DNA from 2 places in the Nocardia fodinahabitans genome. Region 2 is predicted to be linked to the other one. Evidence: riboswitches for the same ligand, from Rfam matches in the RefSeq annotation. Region 2 holds a riboswitch; the other holds the start of a gene.
The links. Region 2 has a riboswitch for cobalamin ahead of metE (5-methyltetrahydropteroyltriglutamate--homocysteine S-methyltransferase). Riboswitches for the same ligand answer to the same signal wherever they lie in the genome.

Region 1 (14,596 bases), 920 kb from region 2:
TCGAGCGCGATCACCTCGAGGGTGGTGACGCGGCGGCTGGCCTCGTCCCACACCGGTCGCACACCGAGCAGCGCCAGCACCTCGGCGATGTCGTCGCCGGAGGTCCGCATGGCCGAGGTGCCCCACACCGACAGGCCGACCGACTTCGGGTAGTCGCCGTGGTCGGCCAGGTAGCGGGCCAGCAGGGATTCCGCCATGGCCTGGCCGGTCTCCCACGCCAGGCGCGACGGGACGGCCTTGGGGTCGACGGAGTAGAAGTTGCGGCCGGTGGGCAGCACATTGATCAAACCGCGCAGCGGGGAACCGCTGGGACCGGCGGGGATGAAACCGCCGTCGAGCGCGTGCAGGACCCGGGCGATCTCGATGCCGGTCTCGCGCAGGCGGGGCACGACCTCGGTCGCGGCGAACCGCAGAACGGTCTCGACCGCTGCCAGACGCCCGCCGACCTCGACGCCGCCCGGCGTGGCGGCAGCGCCGGGCCCGGTCGCATCCGACCCGGGTGTGGACGAATCGCTTACTCCCCCAGCAAGAATCGCGGTGGCGTAATCGCCGACGAGGGTGCCGACGGCGTCCACCGACCAGTCCGTCGCCTGCAGGGCGCCGAGGAGTTCGCGGGCGCGGGCCTCGACGACATCGACGCGGTCGCGGGATTCGTCACCGGCTTCGCTGAGGCCCAGTGCCTCGCGCAGGCCGGGCACGTTCTGCTCGCCGCCCCACAGCTGGCGGGCGCGCAGCATGGCCAGCACGAGGTCGAGTTCCATTTCGCCCTCGGGCGCCTGGCCGAGAATGTGCAGGCCGTCGCGGATCTGCACATCCTTGATCTCGCAGAGCCAGCCGTCGACGTGCAGCAGCATGTCGTCGAAGACGTCTTCCTCGGGCCGCTCGGCCAGGCCGAGGTCGTGGTCCATCTTGGCGGCGCGCATCAGCGTCCAGATCTGCTGGCGGATGGCGGGCAGCTTGGCCGGGTCGAGGGCGGAGATGTTGGCGTGCTCGTCGAGCAGCTGCTCGAGCCGGGAGATGTCGCCGTAGGTCTCGGCGCGCGCCATCGGCGGGATCAAGTGGTCGACCAGGGTGGCGTGCGCGCGGCGCTTGGCCTGGGTGCCCTCGCCCGGGTCGTTGACCAGGAACGGGTAGATCAGCGGCAGGTCGCCGAGCGCGGCGTCGGTGCCGCAGGAGGCCGACATGCCGAGGGTCTTGCCGGGCAGCCATTCCAGATTGCCGTGCTTACCCAGGTGCACCATCGCGTCGGCGCCGAAACCGTCGGGCGCCGACAGCCAGCGGTAGGCGGCGAGGTAGTGGTGGCTCGGCGGCAGATCCGGGTCGTGGTAGATGGCGACGGGGTTCTCGCCGAAGCCGCGGGGCGGCTGCACCATCAGCACCACATTGCCGAAACGCAGTGCGGCGATGACGATCTCGCCCTGCGGGTCGGCGGACCGGTCGACGTAGAGCTCACCCGGCGGCGGGCCCCACGCCTCGACGACGGCCTCGCGCAGGTCGGCGGGCAGCGAATCGAACCAGCGGGTGTAGGTGACGGCGCCGATGCGGATCGGGTTGCCCTCGAGCTGTTCGGCACTGAGCCAATCCGGGTCCTGCCCGCCCGCGGCGATCAGGGCGTGGATCAGCGCGTCGCCGTCGCGCTCGTCGAGACCGGGGATCTCGCCGGGTTCGCCGAGATCGTAACCGGCGGTGCGCAATTCGGTGAGCAGCCGGATGGCGCTTGCCGGGGTGTCGAGGCCGACGGCGTTGCCGATGCGGGCGTGCTTGGTCGGGTAGGCCGAGAGCATGATCGCGATCCGCTTGTCGGCGGCCGGGATGTGGCGCAGGCGGGCGTGGCGCACGGCGATGCCCGCGACGCGGGCGGCACGCTCGGGATCGGGGACGTAGGTGGACAGGCCGTCGTCGTCGAACTCCTTGAACGAGAACGGCACCGTGATGATGCGGCCGTCGAACTCGGGCACCGCGACCTGGGTGGCGACATCGAGCGGCGAGAGGCCGTCGTCGTTGTCCTCCCACTGCGCGCGGCCGCTGGTCAGGCACAGGCCCTGCAGGATCGGCACGTCCAGGGCGGCCAGCGCGGCCACATCCCAGGCTTCGTCGTCGCCGCCGGCCGAGGCGGTGGCCGGCTTGCTGCCGCCGGCCGCGAGCACTGTCACCACGAGGGCGTCGGCGCGGCCGAGCAGGGTGAGCAGTTCCGGTTCGGCGGTGCGCAGCGAGGCGCAGTACACCGGCAGCGCGCGGGCGCCTTTGGCCTCGATCGCGGTGCACAGCGCGTCGATGTAGTCGGTGTTGCCCGCCAGATGCTGGGCGCGGTAGTAGACGACCGCGACGGTCGGGGCGTGCGGTTCGAGAATGCGAGCGGCGCGGTCGAGTTCGCCCCAGGTGGGCAGCTCCACCGGCGGCTCGAACCCGTGACCGGTGAGCAGGACCGTGTCGGAGAGGAAGTTGTGCAGCTCGCGCAGGTTGTCCGCGCCACCGGCGGCGAGGTAGTTGTGCGCGTCGGCCGCCACGCCCACCGGGACCGTCGAGCACTCCATGAGTTCGGCGTCGGGGGCGATCTCGCCACCGAGGGCGACCATCGGCACCCCACTCGCCCGTACGGCATCGAGACCCTCTTCCCAGGCGCGCTTGCCACCGAGGATGCGCACGATCACCAGATCGGCGCCGTCGAGCAACCCCGGCAGGTCATCCACCAGCAACCGCGCGGGATTGCCCCACCGGTAGTCGGCGCCGCTCGCGCGGGCGCTGAGCAGATCGGTGTCGGAGGTGGACAGCAGCAGGATCACAGGGTGAGGCCTTCCTCGGGTGACGCGCCCATCGGGATCGGTTGTCGTGCTCGCCGGAGAGGGTCTGGCTGTTCACAGTGGCGCGACCGCACCGGATTTCCACCGGTTTCCTCGACGCCCGCCGAGCATCCCGATCGTACTGGCCGCCCGTCGACCGCAACTTTCCAGCCCGCGGTCCACCGCTGGACCGATGATCACCACGCGCCGGCGGAAGCGAGCGGGCGCTGCACCAGCGCGTGGTGGTCTCGAGCAGAGCCGGCATCGTCGGGGGTTGGTGGCTGCCGGCAGGCTGCTGCCCCCCCATTGCTGCTGCGGTTGCTGTCAGTGGGTCGGACGGCGAGTGGTGTCGTTGGCGGCGATCGCGTCGGCGACCTCGGTGACAGCGGTGCGGATGAGGGCACCGTAGGCGTCGTCCGGGAGAGCGGCCAGGCGTGCGCGGGCCGCGTCGATATGGCGGGTGGCGGCAGCGAAGGCGCCGAGACGGCGGAAATTGTCGGCGAGATTGAGGTGCAGGGACGGGTAGAAGCCGGCGACATTCAGCTCGGCGTGGTGTGCGCGCAGGCGGGTGTCGGTGAGGGCGTCGGCGGCGTCGAGGGCGCGGAATCCCAGACCAGCGCCTCGGCCGGGTCGTCGTAAGTGTCGGCGAGGTAGTGGGCGAGGGTGCAGCGGTGGAGGGGGTCGCCCGTGGGGCCGATGTCGGTCCAGACGTCGAGCAGCGCGGTTCGCGCGCCCTCGGGATCGCCGGAGCGGAAGTCGGTCACGCCCTGGGTGATTCGGGCCATGACAGGGTCGGCAGTGGTCATCGGAGGTCTCCTCGTCGGTCGTGGTCGGTGGAGCGGAGGTCGGGTCGTCGTCGGGCGGCACGGCACGATGTCGCCGTCGCCGACCGAGTGAACGCGGTCGAGCAGATCGCCCGTCGTCACCGGAACGGCACGCCGTCGGCCGCCGGTCGACATGGCATGGCCAGGGTGAGCTGGTCGCCGTCGTCGGCGGAGCGGATGCGGGCGGGCAGGTCCGGGGCGGTGAGATCGAGCATCACGTCGGGTCCGATCGCAGCCGCGACGGCGGGGTACAGGGTGGTGACCGCGAAATGGATCGTCATGCCTGGTCCGGTGACGGTCGCGGGCAGCGGCCGGGGGTTGTCGTCGATCGCGGTCCGCACCTCACCCGCCGGATCGATGTGCAGCGTGATCGTGGGCGAGCCGGACTGTTCGAGCGCATCCAGCACTGCTGTCCTGCTGAGTACCACCCGTGTGGTGACGGCGGGCAGCGCAGCCAGCATTGCCCGGTAGTCGGGGAATTGCTCGGTCGATCGGCGGCAGCGTCGTCGATCCGGGCCACCCACACCGAATTCGCTGCTGCCACCAGGCTCGTCAGCCGCATTCCCACGCTGCCCGGGTCGGCCACCGTTGGCGTACTCCCTAGGTCGGCGACCGTCGGCCCGGGACCCGGGCCGATCAGCGGCTCCCGGTACCTCCGGACGACGGTCACCTCCGGACGCTCCGGGCTCGGGTGCGCCTGCGCGCCCGGCCGGGTCGGCGGCGGCGATGACGACGTGGGTGACGTCCGGGCGGATCGTGACCGTGTGCTCCCGGCGCAGCCAGGACGTGGCCGTGCGGAGATCGTCGGCATCGACGGTGGCCGACCAGTCGACCGCGGACGGGTCGGCCGGGCGCAGGGTGCGGGTGGCCAGGCGGTAGCGGTCGGTGGCGGTGAGGGTCAGTTCCTGGGCGGTCGACTCGAGGTGAATGGTGTTGAGCACCGGCAGGTCCGGGTCGGTGATCGTCGCGGCGGCGATCTGGTCGATGGCGGCCGCGAGCACCGGACCCCGTATCCGCACGATGTCGTCCCCGAACCGCTCCGGCAGCGTGTCGTCAGCCGGCGCGGAGCCGCTCGCCGGAACGCGGCGGTTGGACAGAGCGGGGCCGCTCGCCGGACCGGGGCCGCTCGGCCGAGCGGAACCTGGAGTGGGCGTCGGGCCGAGCGGGGACCGGGCGCCGTGGCCGGGGATCGTGCCGACCCGCACCGCCGACCGGGCCGCGTCGGCGGCCGCGTGGACCGCGCGGAGTCGGCGGTCCAGTTCGGCGAGGTGGTCGTCGACCAGTGCCGCGGCGCGGGCGGGATCGGGTTCGGCGAGGACGGCGACGACCGCGGGAAGCGGCATGTCGGCGGCACGCAGCCGGCGGATCAGCTGGGCCGGGCCGGTCTGGTCGGGTGTGTAGTAGCGGTAGCCGGTGGCCTCGTCGATCACGGCGGGGACGAGGACGCCCGCGTCGGCGTAGAAACGCAGGGCACTGGCGCTCAGGCCGCAGGCGCGGGCGAAGGCGCCGATGGTCAGCAGGTCGGATTCGGGCACCGCGTCATCATCGGGGTTCGAGCTGGTCGAAGGTCAAGCGTCAGTCGCGCGTGGTGCCCACCGCGACCATCTCCGGGGAGCCGGTCCCCAGGTTGCGGTAGACGTTGGCGACCACCATCTGGCCGAGGGCGTTGTTGCCGACACCGCCGATGACGGCGCCGATACCGGCCGGAATCAGGGTGCCGAACAGCAGCAGGGTGCGTTTGACGAGGTAGTTGACGATGAAGCGCTTGGCCGGGGAGTCGGGCATGCTCGCCAAGCCCGGGAGGTGATCGGTGACCACCGAGAGCCACTGTCCGGTCTTGTGTCCGGCGGTCTCGTCGAGCACCTTCGTGCCCGCCTCACCGAGGACGACCTTCGACACCAGATGCTCGCGACGCGGATCGTCGGGGTCGAGGTCGTAGGCCGCGGCCGCGCCGACCGACAGCACCGAGGACGCCTCGAGGAACACGGCGGTGTCGACACCGGTCGCGGCCAGGCTCAGCAGGGTGCCCACCCCGGGCACGGCGGCGGTGAGGCCGACCAGCACACCGCTGGTGGTGACGACGACGAGGTACTGCCGCGACAACCGCTGCAGCGTTTCCACCGGCGCGTCCCCCGGATGCCTGCGCTCGAGCCAGTCGACATAGCGGCCGACGGTCCCGGTCTGGGCGTGCGCGACCTTGTCGAGTGCGGGAACGACACGCTTGTCCACGAATTCACGCAACATGCGGTGACCTCTCCTGTCGGCGAACGCCTGGCGAACGATTCCCGCTCACCCTAGGCGACGCCCACCGGCAATGCCTGACGACGGCGCACGGGTCGGCGGTCGTAGGCTGGACGGATCATGACCAGGAGCACCCCCGATTCCTGCCCCGGTGTCCTGCGCCTGCACCAGGCCGCCGACGGGCCGCTGGCCCGGATCCGCGTCCCCGGCGGCAGACTGGCGCCGGGGCAGCTGCAAGCCCTCGCCGACGCGGCCCGCGAGCTGGGCAACGGCCACCTGGAACTCACCTCCCGCGGCAATATCCAGCTGCGGCGGGTACGCGACGCCGCCGCGCTCGCCGATCGGCTCGGCGCCGCGGGGCTGCTGCCCAGTCGCACGCACGAGCGGGTCCGCAATATCGTGGCGTCACCGCTGTCGGGCCGGGTCGGCGGCTGGGCGGACGTGCACGGACTCGCCGTCGACCTCGACGTGGGCATCCAGGCCGATCCCCGGTTGGCGGACCTGCCCGGCCGGGTGCTGTTCACCCTCGACGACGGCCGCGGCGATGTGAGCACCCTGCGCGGCGACATCGGCATCCAGGCCGTCGGCGCCGACGAGTTCGCCGTCGTGCTCGCGGGCGCCGACACCGGGCTGCGGGTGAGCGCGAGCGAGGCGGTCGAGGTGATGCTCGACGCGGCGCACGGCTTCCTCGACCTGCGCGGCACCGGCGACGACGGGCAATGGCGGCTGCACGAGATCCCCGGCGGCGTCGAGCGGATCACCGAGACGCTGGACCGCTCCCCCGCCGGCGCCCCGCTGGATCTGGGTGCGGCACACGATCTTCCGATCGGCTGGCTGGACCAGGACAACGGCCTGGTCAGCCTCGGCGCCGGGGTGCCCCTCGGCACGCTGCCCGCGCGAACCGCCGAGTTCCTCGCCGCCGTCGAACGACCCGTCTTCGTGACGCCCTGGCGCAGCCTGGTGATCACCGACCTCGACGAGGGGCCCGCCGAGACCGTGGTCCGGGTGCTCGCGCCGATGGGCCTGATCTTCGACGCGCAGTCGCCGTGGCTGCGGGTCAGCGCGTGCGCGGGGCGACCCGGCTGCGCGAAGTCGCTCACCGATGTGCGCGCCGATCTCGCGGCCGCGGTCGAGAGCGAGCGCGTCCGGCCGGGCACGCCGGCACCCGCGCATGTCGTGGTCCCGGCCGAGGACGTCGCGGTGGCGGGCCGCCAGCACTGGTCCGGCTGCGACCGCCGCTGCGGCCGCCCGACCGGACCGGTCACCGATGTCGTCGCCACCCCCGACGGCTACCGCGTCGACACCCACTGACGTTCTCCCCCGGCGAAATTCGATCGACCCGACCACCGCGCTCGACGCCGACCGGGTCGGGCTGTTCGGTGAGGTGTACGGCGCCGGCGTGCAGGACCTGCACTACGGCGGCGCTGCCGGCGCTGGCCGAGGGCACCGAGACCGTCGGCGGCGCGGGCACCAATATCCGGGAGGGCCTGGTGGTCCGGCCCGCGACCGAGCGGCCGTCGGCGGTCCTCGGCGGACGGGCGATCGGCAAGGTCGTCTCCGACGCGTACCTACTGCGCGACGGTGGCACCGAATTCCAGTGACCGTCACCGTCAGGGTGACCATCACCCCGACCACCAGCCACATCCCGCGGAGATGTGGTGCCGGCCAGGTCGGGGCCAGCGCGGAAGCGGCCGGCACAGCAAACAAGCGGGGTGTTACCCGGCGGTCGTGTCGCGGCGCGTGTGCAGCTCCAGCACACAGCACTTCACGCCGCCGCCGCCCTTGCGCAGTTCGGACATGTCGACCGGCACGGGCGCGAACCCGCGCTCCCGGAGAGCGGCGACGAGTCCGGTCGCGCCGGGGTCGAGGAAGACGTGGTGACCGTCGCTGACACCGTTGAGGCCGAACGACAGCGCGTCGTTCTCGTCGGCCAGGATCGCGTCCGGGTACAGCGCGGCCAGCACATCGCGGGCGGCCGGGCCGAACGCGGCCGGATAGTAGGCGATGGTGGTGTCGTCGAGGACCATCAGCGCGGTGTCGAGGTGATAGAAGCGCGGATCGACGAGTTCCAGCGACACCACCGGCAGCGCGAAGTACCGCTCGACCTCGGCATGGGCGGACAGCGAACAGCGGAAGCCGACACCGGCCAGGATCCGCTGCCCGGCGAAGGCGAAATCGCCCTCGCCCTCGTTGGTCTCGGACGCCGGGGCGAGCGCGCGCAGTTCCCTGGCCGCGAACCAGCTGTGGAACGCCGGGCCCTCCGCCGCCCGTTCGGGGCGGGCGAACCGGGCCGAGAGCGCGTGCCCGCCGATCACGATCCCGCTGTTGGCGGCGAACACCATGTCGGGCAGGCCCGGTTCGCCGGGCACCGTCTCCACCGTGTGCCCGTGGTCCTCGAGCACCGCCCGCAGGATCTCCCACTGAGCCAGGGCGCGCGCCCGGTCCACGGGGGCGGCGGGGTCCATCCACGGATTGATCGCGTAGGCGACCTCGAAGTGGTCGGGCCTGCACATGACATAGCGGCGCGGGGTGGCGACCCGCGCGGGCGCCGGGGCGACCCGCGCGGAGGTGGTGGCGCGAAGAGGGGCTGCGGCGGTCATCAGGGCTCCCGGTGGCTGCGCGGATCGAGGTGTTCCTACGAAGGTAAATGTGTGCGCGTTGCACGGGGAACACCGATTCATTGCGCATTCCGGTGCCAAAATGGAGAAATCTTGCGTTCCATCGCCGAAGGAGTGACGTGGACGATATCGATCGCCGCATCCTGTCCGTGCTGCTCACCCACGCGCGCGCCTCGTTCCAGGAGATCGGCGCGGTGGTCGGGCTGTCGGCACCCGCGGTGAAGCGGCGGGTGGACAAGATGGTGGCCAGCGGGCAGATCACCGGGTTCACCGCGCAGGTGAATCCCGCGGCGCTGGGCTGGACGACCGAGGCGTACGTGGAGGTCTACTACCGCGACAACATCTCCCCCGCCGAGCTGCGGCGCACCCTGGAACCGATTCCGCAGGTCGTCGGCGTGTGGACGATCGCGGGCGAGGCCGACGCGCTGGTCCACGTGATGGCCACCGATATGGCCGAGATCGAGGTGACGGTCGAGCGGATCAGGGAGAACGCGCGCGTCGGCCGCACCCGCAGCTCGCTGGTGATGTCGCGTATTCTCGAGCGGCCACGCACCTGAGACACCGCGACGGAAACGCCGCCGGACACAGGTTCTAGGGTTGTCCGCATGTCCGATGTGCGTACCAGCTACCTCACCGACGGGGCCGAGATCTATCGGCGCTCGTTCGCGACGATCCGCGCCGAAGCCGACCTGGCCGGTTTCCCCGCCGATGTCGAGCGGGTCGCGGTGCGCATGATCCACGGCTGCGGTCAGGTCGACCTGGCCGGCGACATCGCCTACTCCCCCGGCGTGGTCGCCGCCGCGCGCGCCGCGCTGCACGCGGGCAAGCCGATCATCTGCGACGCGAACATGGTCGCCGCGGGCGTCACCCGCAAGCGCCTGCCCGCCGACAACGCGGTGCTGTGCAACCTGACCGACCCGCGGGTGCCCGCGCTCGCCGCCGAACTGGGCAACACCAGGTCGGTGGCCGCGCTGGAACTGCTGCGCGATCAGCTCGACGGCGCCGTGGTCGCCATCGGCAACGCCCCCACCGCGCTGTTCCACCTGCTCGACATGCTCGACGCGGGCGCGCCGACGCCCGCCGCGATCATCGGCATCCCGGTCGGCTTCATCGGCGCCGCCGAATCCAAGCAGGCGCTGATCGACTTCGGCGGGGTCGAGTACCTCACCGTGCGTGGCCGCCGCGGCGGCAGCGCGATCACCGCGTCGGCCCTCAACGCGATCGCGAGTGAACAGGAATGAGCGAGCTCGAGCTCAGCACCGGCAAACTGTGGGGCATCGGCCTGGGCCCCGGCGATCCGGAACTGGTGACGGTGAAGGCGGCCCGCCTGATCACCGCCGCCGACGTGGTGGCCTTCCACAGCGCCCGGCACGGGCGCAGCATCTCGCGCGCCATCGCGGAGCCGTACCTGCGCGCGGGGCAGATCGAGGAGCACCTGGTCTACCCGGTGACCACCGAGACCACCGATCATCCCGGTGGCTACCAGGGCGCGATCGACGAGTTCTACGAGCAGGCCGCCGCCCGGCTGGCCGTCCACCTGGCGGCCGGGCGCTCCATCGCCCTGCTGGCCGCCGGTGACCCGCTGTTCTACAGCTCCTACATGCACATGCACCGCCGCCTGGCCGACCGGTTCGAGGCCGAGATCGTCCCCGGCATCACCTCCGTCAGCGCGGCCTCGGCGGCGCTGGGCACGCCGCTGGTCGAGGGCGAGCAGGTACTCACCGTGCTCCCGGGCACCATGCCCGTCGAGGAGCTCACCCGCCGCCTGCGCGACACCGACGCCGCGGCGATCATGAAGCTCGGCCGCACCTATCCCGGTGTGCGCCAGGCACTCTCGGACTCCGGGCGACTCGACGACGCCTACTACGTCGAGCGGGCCAGCAGCACCCGGGAACGGGTCATGCCCGCCGCCGATGTCGACGAAGCCGACGTGCCCTACTTCGCGATCACCCTGGTGCCCGGCCCGACACCGACGACGCCGATCGTCGCCCGCGACAAGACCGCGCCGAGCAGCGCCGACGACGACGACGAATCCCATGCCGCCCCGGTGGCACCGGGCGAAGTCGTGGTGGTCGGGCTCGGCCCCGGCGACACCGCGTGGACGACGCCGGAGGTCACCGCCGCCCTGGCCGAGGCCACCGATCTCGTCGGCTACACCACCTACATCGACCGCGTCCCCGCCCGGCCGGGTCAGCGCAGGCACGCCAGCGACAACAAGGTCGAATCCGAACGGGCCGCCATGGCACTGGATCTGGCCAAGCGGGGCGCGAAGGTCGCGGTGGTGTCCTCGGGCGATCCCGGCGTGTTCGCGATGGCCGCCGCGGTGCTCGAGGTATCGGCCGAGCCGCAGTTCGAGCGGGTGCCGGTGCGGGTGCTGCCGGGGCTCACCGCGGCCAACGCGGTGGCCAGCCGGGTGGGCGCGCCGCTCGGGCACGACTACGCGATGATCTCGCTCTCGGACCGGCTCAAGCCGTGGGACGTTGTCGCCCAGCGTCTTTCGGCCGTCGCGGCCGCCGACATGGCGATCGCGATCTACAACCCGGCCTCGTCGCAGCGCCGCTGGCAGGTGGGCGCCATGCGCGATGTGCTGCTGGCACACCGGGCGCCGGAGACGCCGGTGGTGCTCGGCCGCGATGTCGGCGGGCCGACCGAGTCGGTCCGGGTGATCACCCTGGGCGACCTCGATCCGGACGAGGTCGACATGCGGACGCTGCTGATCATCGGCTCGTCCACCACCGCCGCGTTCGAGACCAGCGAGGGCACCCGCGTGTTCACCTCCCGGCGCTACGGCACGACCGTTTAGCTCACGGCCTCCGCCACGAGGACACCCGCGAGGTCAGCCACATCCCGGGCGTCCGGTGGCACACTGGGGTGCGGCGGGCTCGTCCCGCCATGGCACAAGCGTGACATCTCGTTTCCTGGTTCGATTCCCCAACGCGTCCTCGTGGACGATGAAAGGACTCACCACGATGAGAGTTCAGCACCACGCACGTCGCACCTCCCGCTCCACTTCCGTACGCCGCGCGCTGGCGACCGGGCTGACCGCGGTGGCACTGGCCGCGCCGGTCGCGGCCCTGGTCGTCCCGGCCACCGCGTCGGCTCAACCGGCGCCACCGGCCCCCAGCGCTCCCGCGGCGCCCGGGGCCCCCGCGGCACCGGGTGAACCCGCGGCCCCCGGCGCGCCCGCGGCACCGGGCCTGCCAGGCCTCCCTGGTCTGCCCGGTGCGCCCGCGGCACCGATCGCGGAGTCCCTCACGCTGGCGGTCACGAACGCCGACGGGGCGAGCTTCGCGGTCACCGTCGACGCGGCGGCTCCGGTCGACACGCTGAAGACGCTCATCGAGGAGCAGACCGGTATCCCCGTCGAGCAGCAGCGGCTGCTGATCGACGGGGACGTCGAGCTCGTCGACGGCACCTCGCTCGCGCAGTACCAGCTCGGCGACGGCGACACCGTCACCCTCGCCCTGCGCTGATCGAGCCGCGCGGCGGTGACCCGCCCCGTGGGTCACCGCCGTACCGGCGAACACACCGCAACACCCGTGGTCTTGGTGGACAGCGCACCCAGGCGTAACATTCCACTTAGGAATGTCGTTCGAAGGGAGTTGACCGTTGACCGATACCGCGACTCGACGCCGCCCGCTGAACTCCACCGCGGCCTCGCTACTGGGGTTCCTGCACGAGGGCCCGATGTCGGGCTGGGACCTCGCCACCCAGGCCCAGCAACGGATCGGCGACTTCTGGACGATCACCCAGAGCCAGGTGTATCGCGAGCTGACCACCATGGACGCCGCCGGCCTGGTGACCAAGGGCGAACGGGGCGCCAGGGAGCGCACGCCCTACCGGATCACCGACACCGGACGCGACGCCTTCGCCGAGTGGATCGCCCGCGACCCCGGCGCCGAGACGATCCGGGTGCCGCTGCTGCTCACGCTGTCCTTCGGCGAACACCTCGACCCCGCGCATCGCGATCGGATCATCGCCGCCAACAAGAACATCCACCAGGATCGGCTCGACCGCTACCTCGACGAGGACCCGACCGGGCTCGCCCCGCACCAGCGCGCCACCCTCGAATTCGGCATCGCCTACGAGCGGGCCGTGCTGCACTGGTTCGACCAGCTCCCGCGCATCTTCACCGGGCCGCGACCGCAGTGAGCGCCTCAGCGCACCCGGTGTGACGCGGCGTCGTGCAGCCAGTCCACGGCGTCGCCGACCTCCTCGACCGTCACCGCGCCGGCAGGCAGCGCGGGGCGATCGATCATCACCACGGGCAGGCCCGCGGTGCGGGCCGCGAAGATCTTCGCCTCGGTCTGCTCACCACCACTGTTCTTGGTGACCAGCACGTCGATCCGGTGCCGTGACATCAGCACCAGCTCGTCGTCGAAGGTGAACGGTCCCCGGGCCAGCAGCAGTTCGTAGCGCGGCGGCAGGGGTGCGGCCGGTGCGTCGATCGAGCGGACGACGAACCGGTGCCGCCCGCAGCCGGCGAACGCGCCGACGCCCTGTCGGCCGATGGTGAGCAGGACCTGCTCGCCGTGCCCGGCCAGGGCGGCGGCCGCCGACGCCAGATCGGGCACCCGCGTCCACAGGTCACCGCGGCGCTGGACCCATTCGGGACGCCGCAGATGCAGGGCGGGGATGCCGAGATCGTTCGCGGCGGTCGCCGCATGCGAGCTGACCTGCGCCGCGAAGGGATGGGTCGCGTCCACAACGGCGTCGATCGCGTTCTCGCGCAGCCAGGTTCGGAGGCCCTCGACACCACCGAACCCACCTACCCGGACCGGACCGACGGGCAGCCGCGGCTGTGCGACCCGCCCGGCGAGCGAGGACACGATGTCGAGTCCCCGTTCACCGGACGCGATCCGCGCCAGCTCCCGGGCCTCGCCCGTGCCGCCGAGGATCAGGACCCTCAGGACTGCCCGCTGACGTCGCCCGAACCCGCATCAACCGGCGACCGGTCCGCGTGTGCGGTGAACTTCGTGTACTTCATGTGACTCCCCATCATGGAAAAAATCGAACCGGCGGGATTTACCCGGAACGGCCACGACCCTACCCCCGAGCCACGCTTCTTACACGTTCGGTTCGTAACTTTCATGGCATCAGGACCCAGCATGAACGATTTCACCGTGATCTGCGCGTGATTTGTCCGTGATCGAACAATCGCGGTCGTGCGGCGCTAACCAGCGGGTTTTGTGACGATCCACTGGGCGACCGGGAGGTGCGGCCGCCACGCGGTGAACCCGCCGAGCGGTTCACCCCGGTAGATCTGGAATTTCCGCAGTGCGCCGCCGTGGGTGGCGGTCCAGTCCAGCAGCTGCGCTTCCGATTCCGCGGTGACCGCGTTGGCGACCAGGCGACCGCCCGGACGCAGCCGCCGCCAGCACTCGTCGAACACGCCGTCCTGGGTGAGCCCGCCGCCGAGAAATATCGCGTCCGGCGCCGGGAATTCCCGCTCGGCAAACTCCGAGCGCACCTCGCCCCTGACCGTTATTCCGGGAACGCCGAGCGCGGCGGCATTGCCGGCGATCTGTGCGCGGCGCGCGGGCAGCCGTTCGAAGGTGACGGCACGGCACAGCGGATGAGTGCGACACCATTCGATCGCGATACTGCCGGATCCGCCGCCGACATCCCACAGCGTCTCGCCGGGCGCCGGGGCCAGTGCGGTGACCGTCAAGGCCCGGACCTCGGCTTTGGTGAGCTGGCCGTCGCCGGTGAAGGCGGTGTCGGCCAGGCCGGGCAGGCGGGTGTCGCGGCGGGCACCGGGGTCGGCGACGCACTCGATCGCGACGACATTGAGCGGGTCGCCGTGCGGGTGGGCCCAGCGCGCCGCAGTGCCGATGCGCCGGCGTTCGGCGGGCCCGCCCAGCTGTTCGAGCACGGTGAGCGCGGATGCGCCGAACCCGTTGTCGCGCAACAGTCGAGCCAGTAGGAGTGGCGTGGACTCGTCTTCGCTGAGCACCAGCAGCCTACGGCCGTCGGCCAGTTCGGGCAGCACCGTGGGCAACGGGCGGGCAACCACGCTCACCACCGGCACCTCGGCCAGCGGCCAGCCCAGCCGCGCGCACGCCAGCGACGCCGAGGACGGCTGCGGGAACACCCGCAGCGTCTGCGCGCCGAAGCGGCGGGCCAGGGTGAC
Region 2 (14,596 bases):
GCTCGGTGATCTGGAGACCTCCACCCTCACCCAGCTGCCCAGGGGCCGTTCGCCGATCGTGTCGAAAGTGGTGCCGCGCAAGCTGCATCCGGGCTGGGTCGACCGGGCCTGGGAGCGCATTCTCGAAGAGGTCGGTGCGGGCAGGCAGGCGTATGTGGTGTGCTCGCGGATCGGCGAGGACCCCGATGCCCCGCCCGCCAAGGGCAAGAAATCGGCCGAGGAGAAGGAAGGCCCGACCACCCAGGCGGCGGTCGAGATGTACGAGACGCTGAGCGCGGGCGCGCTGTCCGGGGTGCGGGTCGGACTGCTGCACGGGCGCCTGCCGTCGGACGAGAAAGACCAGGTGATGCGCCAATTCAACGACGGCGCCATCGATGTCCTGGTCTGCACCACGGTCGTCGAGGTCGGCGTCGACGTGCCGAACGCGACGGTGATGGTGATCGTCGACGCCGACCGGTTCGGCGTGAGTCAGCTGCACCAGCTGCGCGGCCGGATCGGTCGTGGCCGGCATCCCGGCCTGTGCCTGCTGATCACCGACGCCGCGCCCGGCGGCACCGCGATGGCCCGGCTGGAGGCGGTCGCCGCCACCACCGACGGCTTCGAGCTCTCGGTGCTCGACCTGCGCCAGCGCCGCGAGGGCGATGTGCTCGGCGCGGCCCAGTCCGGCACCGCCCGGTCGCTGCGGCTGCTGTCGCTGCTCGACGACCTCGAGGTGATCACCGCCGCCCAGGAGCTGGCCAGGCAGGTCGTCGCCGACGATCCCGGCCTGGTGAAGCATCCCGGGCTGGCGGGGATGATGAACGCCGCCGTCGACGGCGAACGCATCGAATACCTCGCGAAATCCTGACGCTCAGCGCGGCAGGCGCGGATACGGCAGATCGGTGCTGGTGTGCTCGGCCACCGCGAGCGGCCGCCCGATCTGCGGGAACGCGCGCTGCGGGCACGCGGGCCGCTCACACACCTTGCAGCCCGCCCCGATCGGCACCGCCACCTGCGGGTCCTCCAGTTGCAGGCCCTGGGAGTAGACCAGCCGGTCGGCGTATTCGATATCGCAGCCGAGCCCGATGACGAAGTTCTTCGACGCGGTGCCGTAGCCCTGCGCCGAGGCCGGGGTGGTCCGGGCGATCCACAGGTAGCGGCGCCCGTCGGGCATCTCCGAGATCTGGGTGAGGATGCGGCCCGGGTGCGCGAACGCCTCGTGGGTAACCCACAGCGGGCAGCTGCCGCCGACCCGGGAGAAATGGAACGCGGTGGCGGACTGCCGTTTCGAGATGTTGCCCGCCCGGTCGGTGCGCACCAGGAAGAACGGCACGCCACGCTGCCCCTGCCGCTGCAGGGTGCTCAGCCGATGGCACACCGTCTCGAAGCCGACCTCGAACCGCAGCGCGAGCAGGTCGACGTCGTAGCGCAGTTCCTCCGCCGAGCGCAGGAACCGGCCGTAGGGCAGGATCAGCGCGCCCGCGAAGTAGTTGGCCAGTCCGACCCTGGCCAGCGTGCGGGATTCGCCGGTGAGCGCCCGCGATTCGGCGAGGACATTGTCGATCTCGCGCCCGTAGAGCAGCAGGCCCAGGGTGGTCGCGATCTGGAAGGCACGCTGTCCGGGGCGCAGCCGCCGGGCCAGAGTGAGCGTGCGGGTGTCGGGGTCGTAGTGGCGCTTCGGGATGGTCGGGTCGGCGCCGTCGCCGCGGACCAGCACGGTGACGCCGGCGCGTTCCTCGGCGATCCTGGCCAGCTGCCGATCCAGCGAGCCGATGCTCAGACCCGACTCCTCGAACAGCTGCTCGGCGGCGTGGTCGAGGGTGGAGATGTGGTTGCGGTGGTCGTAGAAGAAGTCGCGCACGTCCTCGTAGGGCATGGGTGTGCCCGGCGCGCCGCTGGGCGTGTCCACCCGCGAGGACAGCAGGTCGAGCTGATCGGTGGCCGCGCGCAGGCGTCGGTGCATGGCGATGACGATGCGGGCCACCTCGGGCAGCCGGGTCGCGAGTTCCTCGACCTCGGTGATCGGCGCGGTGTCGCCGCCGCCCGCGGCCTCCACCAGGACCTCGTGCAGATCGGAGACCAGCCGCGCGTCGGAGTCGGCGGCGAAGAACTGCACATCCAGATCGAAGGTCGAGTTCAGTTTCAGCAGAACGGGAATGGTGAGCGGGCGCTGATCGCGCTCGAGCTGGTTGAGATAGCTGGGCGAGAGATCCAGCGATTTCGCGAGCGCCGCCTGAGTCATCCGTCGTTCTTCACGCAGCCGTCGTAGCCTGGCCCCCGCGTACATCTTCCGCACGCCGGAGATCCTAACTCGCCGGGTTTGCAAAGTTCGCTCGAAATCGTGATTGTCTGGGGAGAAGTCCAGTCCTGCAAGGGATTTTACCTGTGACTACCGGTGCGTAACGTGCGAAGAGACCGGTGGGTCGGGTCCGGGGTCCGTGGCGATCGGGTATCACCTCTCCGACTCTAGCGTTCGATCTTCGCAATGTTCGCTGATCGGTCGAGTGTCGCACGCAAAAATACGCTTGTGCAGTGTGTTCTCCGAATTGCGCGAGGTGCGTAGCGTGCGAATTGTGGCTGGGATCGACCGGCTGGAATCGGAGGATCAGTGAAGACTCATCTCGTTCGCAGTGTCGGCGCCGCCGAGGAGTTCCCGCGCGCGCAGCACCTGGCCACGCTGGTGGCGGAGGTGGCCACCGACCCCGTGCCGGTATCCGGTGAGGTCGCCGACATGATCGTCAACCGGATCATCGACAACGCGGCGGTGGCGGCGGCCTCGGTACTGCGCGGCCCGGTGCGGACCGCCAGGGCGCAGGCGAGCGCGCATCCGCTGCCCGCGAGCTCACCACGGCACGGCGCGACCGTGTTCGGATTGGCGGGCGCTCAGCGCTTTTCCCCGGAGTGGGCGGCGCTGGCCAACGGGGTGGCCGTGCGCGAGCTCGATTTCCACGACACCTTCCTGGCCGCCGAGTACTCCCATCCCGGCGACAACATCCCGCCGATTCTGGCCGTCGCCCAGCACACCGGGCGCAGCGGCGCCGAGCTGATCCGCGGGCTGGCCACCGGCTACGAGATCCAGATCGACCTGGTGCGCGCGATCTGCCTGCACGAGCACAAGATCGACCACGTCGCCCATCTCGGCCCGTCGGCCGCGGCGGGCATCGGCACCCTGCTCGGCCTGGACGCCGAGACCATCTACCAGGCGGTCGGGCAGGCGCTGCACACCACCACGGCGACCCGGCAATCCCGCAAGGGCGAGATCTCCAGCTGGAAGGCCTACGCGCCGGCGTTCGCGGGGAAGATGGCCGTCGAGGCGGTCGACCGTGCCATGCGGGGCGAGGGCGCGCCCGCCCCGATCTGGGAGGGCGCCGACGGCGTCATCGCCTGGCTGCTCGGCGGCACCGACGCCGAATACCGGGTGCCGCTGCCCGGCCCCGGCGAGGCCAAGCGCGCCATCCTGGACAGCTACACCAAGGAGCACTCGGCCGAGTACCAGAGCCAGGCCCCGATCGACCTCGCGCGCCGACTGCGCGAGCGGATCACCGACACCACCCGCGTCGCCTCGATCGTGCTGCACACCAGCCATCACACGCACTACGTGATCGGCACCGGTTCCGGCGATCCGCAGAAGTTCGACCCCCGCGCCAGCCGCGAAACCCTCGACCATTCGCTTCCCTATATCTTCGCCGTCGCTCTCCAGGACGGCACCTGGCATCATGAGCGCTCCTACGCGCCCGAGCGCGCGCAGCGGCCCGACACCGTCGCGCTGTGGCACAAGATCTCCACCGTCGAGGACCCGGAGTGGACTCGCCGCTATCACGCGACCGATCCGGCCGAGAAGGCGTTCGGCGCCAGGGCCGTGGTCACCCTCGACGACGGCACGGTCGTCGTCGACGAGCTCGCGGTCGCCGACGCGCATCCACTGGGCGCGCGGCCGTTCGGCCGCGCGCAGTACCTCGAGAAGTTCCGTGTCCTCGCCGACGGCGTCGTCGCGCCGGCGGAGCAGGAGCGCTTCCTCGACGCCGCGCAGCGCGCCCCGGAGCTGGCCGCGGGTGAGCTGGACCAGCTGAGTGTCGCGATCGACCCGGCGCTGTTCGACATGCTGCCCGCCGCGCGGGAAGGGCTGTTCTGATGAGTGTCTCGGGGCTGCTCGCCGCGCAGACGAGTCCGGCGGCCAAGCGCGCCGCCTTCCGGGCCGGACTCGGTTCCGGCACAGTGCAGCGGCTGCCGGGCGCGGTGAACCCACTGGTGGCCAAGCTGATCCAGGAGATCGGCTTCGACGGCGTGTACGTCTCCGGTGCGGTGGTGTCGGCCGAGCTGGCACTGCCCGACATCGGGCTGACCACGCTCACCGAGGTCGTCGAACGTGGTCGCCAGATCGCGCGCGCCACCGAGCTGCCGGTCCTCATCGATGCCGATACCGGCTTCGGCGAACCGATGAACGCCGCCCGCACGGTGGCCCTGCTCGAAGACGCGGGCCTGGCAGGCTGCCATCTCGAGGACCAGGTCAATCCGAAACGGTGCGGTCATCTCGACGGCAAGGCGGTCGTCGGCACCGCGGAGATGGTGCGCCGGATCCGGGCCGCCGTGGCGGTGCGCCGCGATCCGGGCTTCGTGATCTGCGCCCGCACGGACGCCCGGGCCATCGAGGGCTTGGACGCCGCGATCGACCGGGCCAAGGCGTACGCCGACGCCGGCGCCGACCTGATCTTCACCGAGGCGCTGGTAGCGGAGGCCGAGTTCGCGAAGTTCCGTGCCGCCGTGGATATCCCGCTGCTGGCGAACATGACCGAGTTCGGCAAGACCCCGCTGCTGTCCGCCCGGACGCTGACCGATCTCGGCTACAACGCGGTGATCTACCCGGTCACCACGCTGCGGCTGGCGATGGGCGCGATCGAGGACGGCCTGCGTGAGATCGCCACGGCCGGCACCCAATCGGCCCTGCTGGACCGCATGCAGCACCGGTCGCGGCTCTACGAACTGCTGGGTTACCAGCGCTACAACGAATTCGACTCCGGCATCTTCGATTTCACAGTGGGTGAGTGATCATGACCAGTGGACAGACGGCACCGCCGGCCATCGCCAAGGGGCTGGCGGGTGTGGTGGTCGACACGACGAGCATCTCCAAGGTGGTCGCCGAGACCAACTCGCTGACCTATCGCGGCTATCCCGTGCAGGAGCTGGCCGCGCGCCGCACCTTCGAGGAGGTCGCCTACCTGCTCTGGCACGGCGAGCTGCCCGACGACCCGCAGCTGCAGCAACTGTGCCAGCGCGAACGCGCGCAGCGCTGGATCGACCGGTCGGTACTGGCGCTGGTGGCGAAGATGCCCGACACCTGTCACCCGATGGACGTGGTGCGCACGGTCGTCAGCTACCTCGGCACCGAGGACGCCGTCTCCGAGAGCGGCGGCGAACCCGAAAGGCTCGCCGCCGCACTGCGATTGACCGCGCTGCTGCCCACGGTGATCGCGGCCGCGATGCGCAGGCGGCGCGGGCTCGACCCGATCGCCCCGCATTCCCAGCTCGGGTTCGCCGAGAACTTCCTGTACATGTGCTTCGGCGAGGTGCCTGCGCCGCGGATCGTGCGGGCGTTCGAGATCTCGCTGATCCTCTACGCCGAGCACGGTTTCAACGCCTCCACCTTCGCCGCCCGGGTGGTGACCTCCACCGGTTCGGACATGTACAGCGCGATCACCGCGGCCATCGGCGCGTTGAAGGGCAGGCTGCACGGCGGCGCCAACGAGGCGGTCATGCACACCATGCTCGAGATCGCAGACCCCGACCGGGCCGCGGCCTGGGTAGCGGAGACGCTGGCCGCGCGGCGCAAGGTGATGGGCTTCGGCCACCGGGTGTACCGCGACGGCGACTCCCGGGTGCCGACGATGAAGGCCGCCCTCGACGAGGTGGCCGCGGTGACCGGCGGGCAGCGGTGGGTGCGGATGTACGACGCGCTCGCGGCGGCGATGGCCGAGCAGACCGGTATCGCACCGAATCTCGACTTCCCCGCCGGGCCCGCCTACTACCTGATGGGCTTGGACATCGAGATGTTCACGCCCATCTTCGTGATGAGCCGGATCACCGGCTGGACCGCGCACATCGCGGAGCAGTCGGCGGCGAACGCGCTGATCCGGCCGCTGTCGGAGTATCGCGGCGTCGACCAGCGCCCGGTGCCGGCCACGCGCCACTGAACCGGCCCGCTTCGTCCGCCACTCCTCGCGGACGAAGCGGCCGGGCACCCCTGCCCCGGACGGATCGCGCCGTCCGGGGCAGTGCTGTGTCAGCGCAGCGCGGCGGCCGCCGTCACCAGATTGCGCAGCGACGCCTCGACCTCCACCGGCCCGCGAGTCTTGAGACCGCAGTCCGGGTTCACCCAGAGCCGCTCGGCCGGAACCGCTGCCAGTGCGGCCGACAGCGAGGCGGTGATCTCCTCCACCGAGGGCACCCGCGGCGAGTGGATGTCGTAGACGCCGGGGCCGACCCCGAGCGCGAAACCGGCCGCGTTCAGATCATCGAGGACCTCCATGTGTGAGCGGGCCGCCTCGATCGAGGTGACGTCGGCGTCCAGGCCCGCGATCGCCGAGATCACCTCGCCGAACTCCGAGTAGCACAGGTGCGTGTGCACCTGGGTGGTGTCGGCGACACCGGCGGTGGCCAGCCGGAACGCGTCCACCGACCAGCGCAGGTAGGCGGGCTGCTCGGCCGCGCGCAGCGGCAGCAGCTCGCGCAGGGCGGGCTCGTCGACCTGGATGATCCTGGTGCCCTGGGTCTCCAGGTCGACGGTCTCGTCCCGGATCGCCAGCGCGACCTGGCGGGCCGAGTCGGCGAGCGGCTGATCGTCGCGGACGAACGACCACGCCAGGATCGTCACCGGACCGGTGAGCATGCCCTTGACCGGCTTGGCGGTCAGCGACTGGGCGTGGCCGATCCACGACAGTGTCATCGGCTCGGGCCGCGAGACGTCGCCGAACAGGATCGGCGGGCGCACGCAGCGGGTGCCGTAGGACTGCACCCAGCCCGCCTCGGTGGCGGCGAAACCGTCGAGGAGCTCGGCGAAGTACTGGACCATGTCGTTGCGTTCCGGCTCGCCGTGCACCAGCACGTCCAGGCCGAGCTTCTCCTGCAGGGTGATCACCTCGGCGATCTCGGCCCGCATCCGGCGCACGTACTCGGCGTCGTCGATCTCGCCCTTGCGCAGCGCGGCGCGGGCCAGCCGGATGGCCGAGGTCTGCGGGTAGGAGCCGATCGTGGTGGTCGGCAGCAGCGGCAGGTCGAGGTGATCGCGCTGCGCCGCCCGGCGCTCGTCGGCGGGGGAGCGGGTCAGGTCGCCCGCGTCGAGGGCGGCCAGGCGGGCGCGGACCCGGTCGTCGTGCAGGCGCGGGTCGGTGCGCCTGGTCTCGGCGGCGGCGCGGGCCGCGGCCAGATCGTCGGCGACCGCGGCCGTGCCCTCGGCCAGCGCAGTCGCGAGAACCCGTACCTCACCGACCTTTTCGGCGCCGAAGGCCAGCCACGACCGCAGGTGGTCGTCGAGCCCGGTCTCCGGTGTCAGCGAATACGGCACGTGCAGCAGCGAGCACGAGGTCGATACGGCCACGCCGGTCCCGAGGGCGCCGAGCGTGTCGAGGGCGGCGTCGAGGTTCGTGCGCCAGACATTGCGGCCGTCGACGACGCCGGCGACCAGCAGCTTGCCTGCCAGCGCGGGGACCGCGGGCACTTCGGTGCCCCCGGTGACATCGAGGGCGACACCCTCGATTCCGGTGTCCGCCAGCGCCGCCAGCGCACCATCGGGCTGCCCGAAGTAGGTGGCGACCAGCATCGCGGGCCGGTCTTGCGCGGCCGACAGCGCGGTATAGGTGTCGCGCACGAGCCCGATCTCGGCCTCGGTCAGGTCGGTGACCAGCACCGGCTCATCGATCTGCACCCACTGCGCGCCCGCCTCGGCCAGCCGCGCCAGCAGGTCCTGGTACAGCGGCAGCAGCTCCGGGAGCCGGTCCAGCGCCACGCCGTCGGCGGACTTGGCCAGCTTCAGGAAGGTCAGCGGGCCGATCACCACCGGCCGCGCCTGCACGCCGAGCGCGATCGCCTCGGCGAGTTCGGTCAGCAGCTTCTCCGGGTGCAGGGAGAAGGTGGTGGCCGCGTCGATCTCGGGGACCAGGTAGTGGTAGTTGGTGTCGAACCACTTGGTCATCTCCAGCGGCGCGACCGTGTCGGTGCCGCGCGCGGCCGCGAAATAGCGGTCCAGCGGGTCGGCGATGCCGGCCACCCGGTGCGGCAGTGCGCCGAGCAGCACGGCGGTGTCGAGCATCTGGTCGTAGTAGGAGAAGGTGCCGACGGGCACCGAATCCAGTCCGGCCTCCTGCAGTGCGGCGAACTGCACGGTGCGCAGCATGCGGCCGACGGCGTGCAGGTCCTCGGCGCCGAGCCGGCCGGCCCAGTAGGACTCGGTGGCGCGCTTGAGTTCCCGGCGCGGGCCGACTCGCGGCAGGCCGAGAACCGTTGCGGTGAACGGGGAGTGCGAAACAGTCACGGAGATTCTCCAGTGTCGTGCAGGGAGAGCCGACGCCTTTCGCGGGTGACGAAGACACCTCCGGGGACCCGTCGCGAGGACACGACAGGCCGGCACAGGTGGTCCGCGCGCCCGATCCACGAGGCGGTGGCCGCCGGATACGGCGTATCCGGCACAGTCGGCAGGTCTTCGGACTCGCGGGCACCGGTCGGGTGATCGACCGACCTACTGGCCGTCGCTTCCCGGGCTTCGTGCCCAGTGCTGATGACGGCGGTCGTTCCTGCATACCGCTGCGGGACAGTCCCGGATTCCCACCGGGTTCCCTCTTCACCCGGCACGGTGTGCCCGGGCTTCGACGCCGGCGCGGGAGGTCGGGGCTCCGACTCTTCCACCGCGCAGGCGAACCAGCTGCGGCATCCAGCATAGGGCCTCGGCGTGGGCCGCCGCGACCACCCCGGCCCGCGCCGCCCGCGTGACCTGCGCTTCGGCGGCGCACCGCCGACCGCCCGCCACGGTGAGATGTGACGGCTCGATGAACGCAACTTCGCAGGTGGGCGGGTGTGCGATGTGAAGATTGCTGCGAAGCCACCTTGCGTGACTGTCCTGCGGTCACGTCCGGGTACCGTAGTCCAATGTTCTCGAAAGTCTTGGTCGCCAATCGTGGTGAGATCGCCATTCGCGCCTTCCGCGCGGCATACGAACTCGGCATCGGAACGGTCGCGGTGTTCCCTCATGAGGACCGCAACTCCGTCCATCGGCTGAAGGCGGCCGAGTCGTACCAGATCGGCGAGGAAGGGCACCCGGTCCGGGCGTACCTGTCCATCGAGGCGATCATCGACGCGGCCAAGAGCGCGGGCGCCGACGCGATCTACCCCGGCTACGGCTTCCTCTCCGAGAACCCCGACCTCGCGGCCGCCTGTGAGCGCGAGGGCATCACCTTCATCGGCCCCTCGGCCGGCGTGCTGGAGATGGCGGGTAACAAGGCCACCGCCATCGCCGCCGCCAAGGCCGCCGGGCTGCCGGTGCTGAAGTCCAGCGAGCCCTCCGCCGATATCGACGCGCTGCTGGCCGCCGCCCAGGAATTCGAGTACCCGATCTTCGTCAAGGCCGTCGCCGGTGGTGGCGGTCGCGGTATGCGCCGGGTCGCCGCGCCCGAGCAGCTGCGCGAGTCGATCGAGGCGGCCTCGCGCGAGGCCGAGTCGGCCTTCGGCGATCCGACCGTGTTCCTCGAGCAGGCCGTGGTGAACCCGCGCCACATCGAGGTGCAGATCCTGGCCGACCAGCACGGCAATGTCATGCACCTGTTCGAGCGCGACTGCTCGCTGCAGCGCCGGCACCAGAAGGTGATCGAGCTCGCGCCCGCGCCGAACCTGGATCCCGCACTGCGCGAACGGATCTGCGCCGACGCGGTGGCCTTCGCCCGCCAGATCGGCTACAGCAACGCCGGCACCGTGGAGTTCCTGCTCGACGAGCGCGGCAACCACGTGTTCATCGAGATGAACCCGCGCATCCAGGTCGAGCACACGGTCACCGAGGAGATCACCGACGTCGACCTGGTGCAGTCCCAACTGCGGATCGCCGCCGGGGAGACCCTCACCGATCTGGGCCTGAGCCAGGACACGGTGTCGATCCGGGGCGCCGCGCTGCAGTGCCGCATCACCACCGAGGACCCGGCCAACGGCTTCCGCCCCGACACCGGTCGCATCACCGCCTACCGCACGCCCGGTGGCGCGGGCATCCGCCTCGACGGCGGCGCGAACCTGGGCGCGGAGATCGGCGCCTACTTCGACTCGATGCTGGTCAAGCTGACCTGCCGCGGTCGCGACCTGCCCGCCGCCGCCGCGCGCGCCCGGCGCGCGCTGGCCGAGTTCCGCATCCGTGGCGTCACGACCAACATCCCGTTCCTGCTCTCGGTGCTCGACGACCCGGACTTCCAGGCGGGCCGGGTCACCACCTCGTTCATCGATGAGCGGCCCGAGCTGCTGACCTCGCGCGGCTCGGCCGACCGTGGCACCAAGATCCTGAGCTACCTGGCCGACGTCACCGTCAACAAGCCGCACGGCGACCGCCGTACCACGGTGTACCCGTACGACAAGCTGCCGGCCGCCGATCTGACCCTGCCGCCGCCGGACGGCTCGCGCCAGCGTCTGCTCGCCCTCGGCCCGGACGGTTTCGCCAGTGCCCTGCGCGAGCAGAAGGCGCTCGGCGTCACCGACACCACCTTCCGTGACGCGCACCAGTCGCTGCTGGCGACCCGCGTGCGCACCAACGGCCTGCTCGGTGTGGCCGGACACGTCGCCCGGCTGACCCCCGAGCTGCTCTCGATCGAGGCCTGGGGCGGCGCGACCTACGATGTGGCGCTGCGCTTCCTGCACGAGGACCCGTGGGAGCGGCTGGCCGCGCTGCGCGAAGCCGTGCCCAATATCTGTCTGCAGATGCTGCTGCGCGGTCGCAACACCGTCGGCTACACGCCGTACCCGGAGCAGGTCACCCGCGCCTTCGTCTCCGAGGCCGCGACCACCGGCATCGACATCTTCCGCATCTTCGACGCGCTCAACAATGTCGACCAGATGCGCCCGGCCATCGACGCGGTGCGCGAAACCAACACGGCCATCGCCGAAGTCGCGCTCAGCTACACCGGCGACCTGCTCGACCCGAACGAGTCGCTCTACACGCTGGACTACTACCTGAAGCTGGCCGAGCAGATCGTCGACGCGGGCGCGCACGTGCTCGCGATCAAGGACATGGCGGGCCTGCTGCGCGCCCCCGCGGCGGCGAAGCTGGTCACCGCGCTGCGCAGCAACTTCGACCTGCCGGTGCACGTGCACACCCACGACACCCCCGGCGGTCAGCTGGCCACCTACCTCGCCGCCTGGCAGGCCGGCGCCGACGCGGTCGACGGCGCGTCGGCGGCGATGGCGGGCACCACCTCGCAGCCCGCGCTCTCGGCGATCGTCGCCGCCACCGCGCACACCGAGCGCGACACCGGCCTGAACCTGCAGAACGTGTGCGATCTGGAGCCGTACTGGGAGGCGCTGCGCAAGGTGTACGCGCCGTTCGAGTCGGGTCTGCCCGCGCCGACCGGGCGCGTGTACACCCACGAGATCCCGGGTGGTCAGCTGTCGAACCTGCGTCAGCAGGCGATCGCGCTCGGCCTGGGCGACCGGTTCGAGGAGGTCGAGGCCAAGTACGCCGCGGCCGACCGGCTGCTGGGCCGCCTGATCAAGGTGACCCCGTCGTCGAAGGTCGTCGGTGACCTGGCGCTGGCGCTGGTCGGCACCGGCGTCGACATCGAGGACTTCGCCGCCGATCCGGGCCGCTACGACATCCCCGACTCGGTGATCGGCTTCCTGCGCGGTGAGCTCGGCGAGCCCGCCGGGCGGCTGGCCCGAGCCGTTCCGCAGCAAGGCGCTGGCCGGGCGTAACGAGCCCAAGCCGGAGACCCCGCTGACCCCGGCCGACCAGTCCGGGCTCGACGGCACCTCGCAGGAGCGTCGCGACACCCTCAACCGCCTGCTGTTCCCCGGCCCGACCGCGGAGTTCCAGGCGCACCGGGAGAAGTACGGCGACACCACCGGGCTGTCGGAGAACCAGTTCTTCTACGGTCTGCGCCGCGGCGAGGAGCACCGGGTACAGCTGGAGAAGGGCGTCACCCTGCTCATCGGGCTGGAGGCGATCTCCGAGCCGGACGAGAAGGGCATGCGCACGGTCATGTGCATCATGAACGGGCAGCTGCGTCCGGTCGCGGTGCGGGACCGCTCGATCGCCTCCGAGGTGCCCGCCGCGGAGAAGGCCGACAAGAACAACCCCGGCCACATCGCGGCGCCGTTCGCCGGCGTCGTCACGCTGGCGGTGTCGGAGGGCGACGAGATCCACGCGGGCGACACCGTCGGCACCATCGAGGCGATGAAGATGGAAGCGGCCATCACCGCGCCGCGCGCCGGCATCGTCGGCCGGATCGCGACCGCCAAGGTCCAGCAGGTCGAGGGCGGCGATCTGCTGGTGGAACTGGCTGCGCGCGAGTCGGAATGACGCGCATCGTCGCGGGGACGGCAGGCGGGCGGCGGCTGAAGGTGCCGCCCGCCGGTACCCGGCCCACCTCGGACCGCGTGCGCGAGGCCCTGTTCAGCGCCATCGACGCGCGCCTCGACCTCGACGGTGCACGCGTCGTCGACCTGTACGCGGGGTCGGGCGCGCTCGGTCTGGAGGCGCTCTCGCGCGGCGCCGCGCACGCCCTGCTGATCGAGGCCGACCGCAAGGCGGCCGCCGTCGTGCGCGCCAATATCGCCGAACTCGGCCTGCCCGGCGCGGAACTGCGCCTGGGCACGGTCGGCTCGGTGCTGGCGCACGCCGCGCCGAGTACCTACGACCTGGTCTTCTCCGACCCGCCGTACGACGTGAGCACCGAGGACGTGATCGCCGACCTCACCGCGCTGGCGGCCAATGGCTGGCTCGTGCCCGACGCGCTGGTGATCGTCGAGCGGTCCATCCGCTCACCCGAAATCGCCTGGCCCGCAGGCTATGCGCCGCTGAAGCCGCGCAAGTACGGGGAGACCAGAATCGAGCTCGCAGAGTTCGGTGCTAGCGTCTGAACCATGGCTGCAGCACTGTGCCCCGGCTCCTTCGACCCGGTCACCAACGGTCACCTCGACGTGTTCGCTCGCGCGGCCGCGCAGTTCGACGAGGTGGTCGTCACCGTCAACGTGAATCCCAAGAAGCAGGGCATGTTCACCGTCGAGGAGCGCATGGAGTTGTTGCGCGAGTCGGTGAGTCACCTGCCGAACGTGCGGGTCGCGTCCTGGCAGGGCCTGACGGTCGACTTCGCCAAGCAGGAGGGCATCACCGCGATCGTGAAGGGCCTGCGCGACGCGGGCGACTTCGGCTACGAGCTCCAGATGGCCCAGATGAACCACAAGCTGGCCGGCGTCGACACCTTCTTCATCGCCACCAACCCGTCGCTGAGCTTCCTGTCCAGCTCCCTGGTGAAGGAAGTCGCGGCCTACGGCGGCGACGTGAGTGACATGCTCCCGCCCGCAGTGCACAAGCGCCTCCTCGATCGGCTCGCCGAACGCCGGAGCTGATCTCGGACCCGGATCTGGCCCGAGTCGCGGAGAGCCGGATCAGAAGACCAGGCCGCGCAGGGCGAGGAAGCGCATGCCGCCGACCGCGGCGGTGATGGCGAGTACGGCCAGTGCCTGCACGCTGTCGCCCAGGCCGGGCGCCCACACACCGAGGGCGGCCAGGCCCGCGGTGGTGATGCCGAGACCCAACAGGGCGAGTCCGCCGCCCTCCCACTGCGCGGTGAACCAGGTGACCCGGTCGGCGGCGTGGAAGGTGAGCTGACGGTGCAGTTCGTTGGCGATGATCGTGCTGACGACCGAACCGGCCACATTGGCGATCAGCGGGCCGATGCCGTGCATGGCGAAGAACAGCAGCACGTAGGCGATATTGCTGGAGCCACCGACCAGGGCGAAGCGGATGAGCTGCGGGAGCGCGCGGTCGCCGCGCAGGTAGGACAGGGCGTTGTCGAACCGGGGGCGCAGCACGGGGGCGGGTTCGCTCGGCGCGACGACCGGGAACGGGCCGGTCCAGGGAGTGAACATGCCCGCGACAGGCAGCACCGAGCTTCTCGGTGTTTCCAGAACGGTCATGGTCGACTCCGATCCTGTCGAAAGGCGTCGAGGAGTACAACAGCAATAAACGTGCAGTGCTTCCCGGCGGACGGCGTTGTCGTGCCTACCGATGGTAGCGGAAGTGGAGGGGTTCACTCCACTTGATATCTGTGCGATCTAGGACACTCTCGCGACACACCGCGACGACATTCGGAACACGCGCCGCCGACGGGCACACTGGGCCACGGCGGTAGTGGTTTCGCCGTGAGGAAGCAGGAGGGTAGTGAGCATGTATCGCGTATTCGAAGCACTCGACGAACTGGTCGCCATCGTCGAAGAGGCGCGCGGCATCCCGCCGACTCGCAGCTGCATCGTGCCGCGCGGCGACGTTCTCGAACTGCTCGACGATGTCCGCGACGCCCTGCCCGGTGAGCTCGACGACGCCCAGGACGTCCTCGATCATCGCGACAAGATCGTCGGCGACGCCCGCACCGGCGCCGAG

Region 1: linked by a shared signal. The riboswitch ahead of cobN (cobaltochelatase subunit CobN) and the one ahead of metE (5-methyltetrahydropteroyltriglutamate--homocysteine S-methyltransferase) in region 2 are both predicted to bind cobalamin.

The regions. Positions count from the first base shown of each region.
Region 1 covers NZ_JBRJJC010000001.1:171,541-186,136, forward strand. The annotation lists gene cobN (cobaltochelatase subunit CobN) at 1-2,783, opposite strand, end outside; cobalamin riboswitch at 2,822-2,950, opposite strand; partial or broken gene NV348_RS00820 (hypothetical protein) at 3,105-3,586, opposite strand; gene NV348_RS00825 (DNA polymerase III subunit beta family protein) at 3,703-5,139, opposite strand; gene NV348_RS00830 (hypothetical protein) at 5,180-5,848, opposite strand; gene cobG (precorrin-3B synthase) at 5,966-7,156, shown strand; gene NV348_RS00840 (RNA ligase family protein) at 7,225-7,446, shown strand; gene ddaH (dimethylargininase) at 7,561-8,445, opposite strand; gene NV348_RS00850 (Lrp/AsnC family transcriptional regulator) at 8,583-9,020, shown strand; gene NV348_RS00855 (precorrin-8X methylmutase) at 9,069-9,704, shown strand; gene NV348_RS00860 (precorrin-2 C(20)-methyltransferase) at 9,701-11,266, shown strand; gene NV348_RS00865 (ubiquitin-like domain-containing protein) at 11,433-11,936, shown strand; gene NV348_RS00870 (PadR family transcriptional regulator) at 12,073-12,615, shown strand; gene NV348_RS00875 (cobalt-precorrin-6A reductase) at 12,621-13,373, opposite strand; gene cbiE (precorrin-6y C5,15-methyltransferase (decarboxylating) subunit CbiE) at 13,637-14,596, opposite strand, start outside.
Region 2 covers NZ_JBRJJC010000001.1:1,095,216-1,109,811, reverse strand. The annotation lists gene recG (ATP-dependent DNA helicase RecG) at 1-847, shown strand, start outside; gene NV348_RS05320 (short-chain fatty acyl-CoA regulator family protein) at 851-2,275, opposite strand; gene NV348_RS05315 (MmgE/PrpD family protein) at 2,588-4,111, shown strand; gene prpB (methylisocitrate lyase) at 4,111-5,025, shown strand; gene NV348_RS05305 (bifunctional 2-methylcitrate synthase/citrate synthase) at 5,028-6,167, shown strand; gene metE (5-methyltetrahydropteroyltriglutamate--homocysteine S-methyltransferase) at 6,257-8,503, opposite strand; cobalamin riboswitch at 8,646-8,854, opposite strand; partial or broken gene NV348_RS05295 (pyruvate carboxylase) at 9,115-12,514, shown strand; gene rsmD (16S rRNA (guanine(966)-N(2))-methyltransferase RsmD) at 12,511-13,074, shown strand; gene coaD (pantetheine-phosphate adenylyltransferase) at 13,078-13,563, shown strand; gene NV348_RS05280 (GtrA family protein) at 13,603-14,133, opposite strand; gene NV348_RS05275 (DivIVA domain-containing protein) at 14,384-14,596, shown strand, end outside.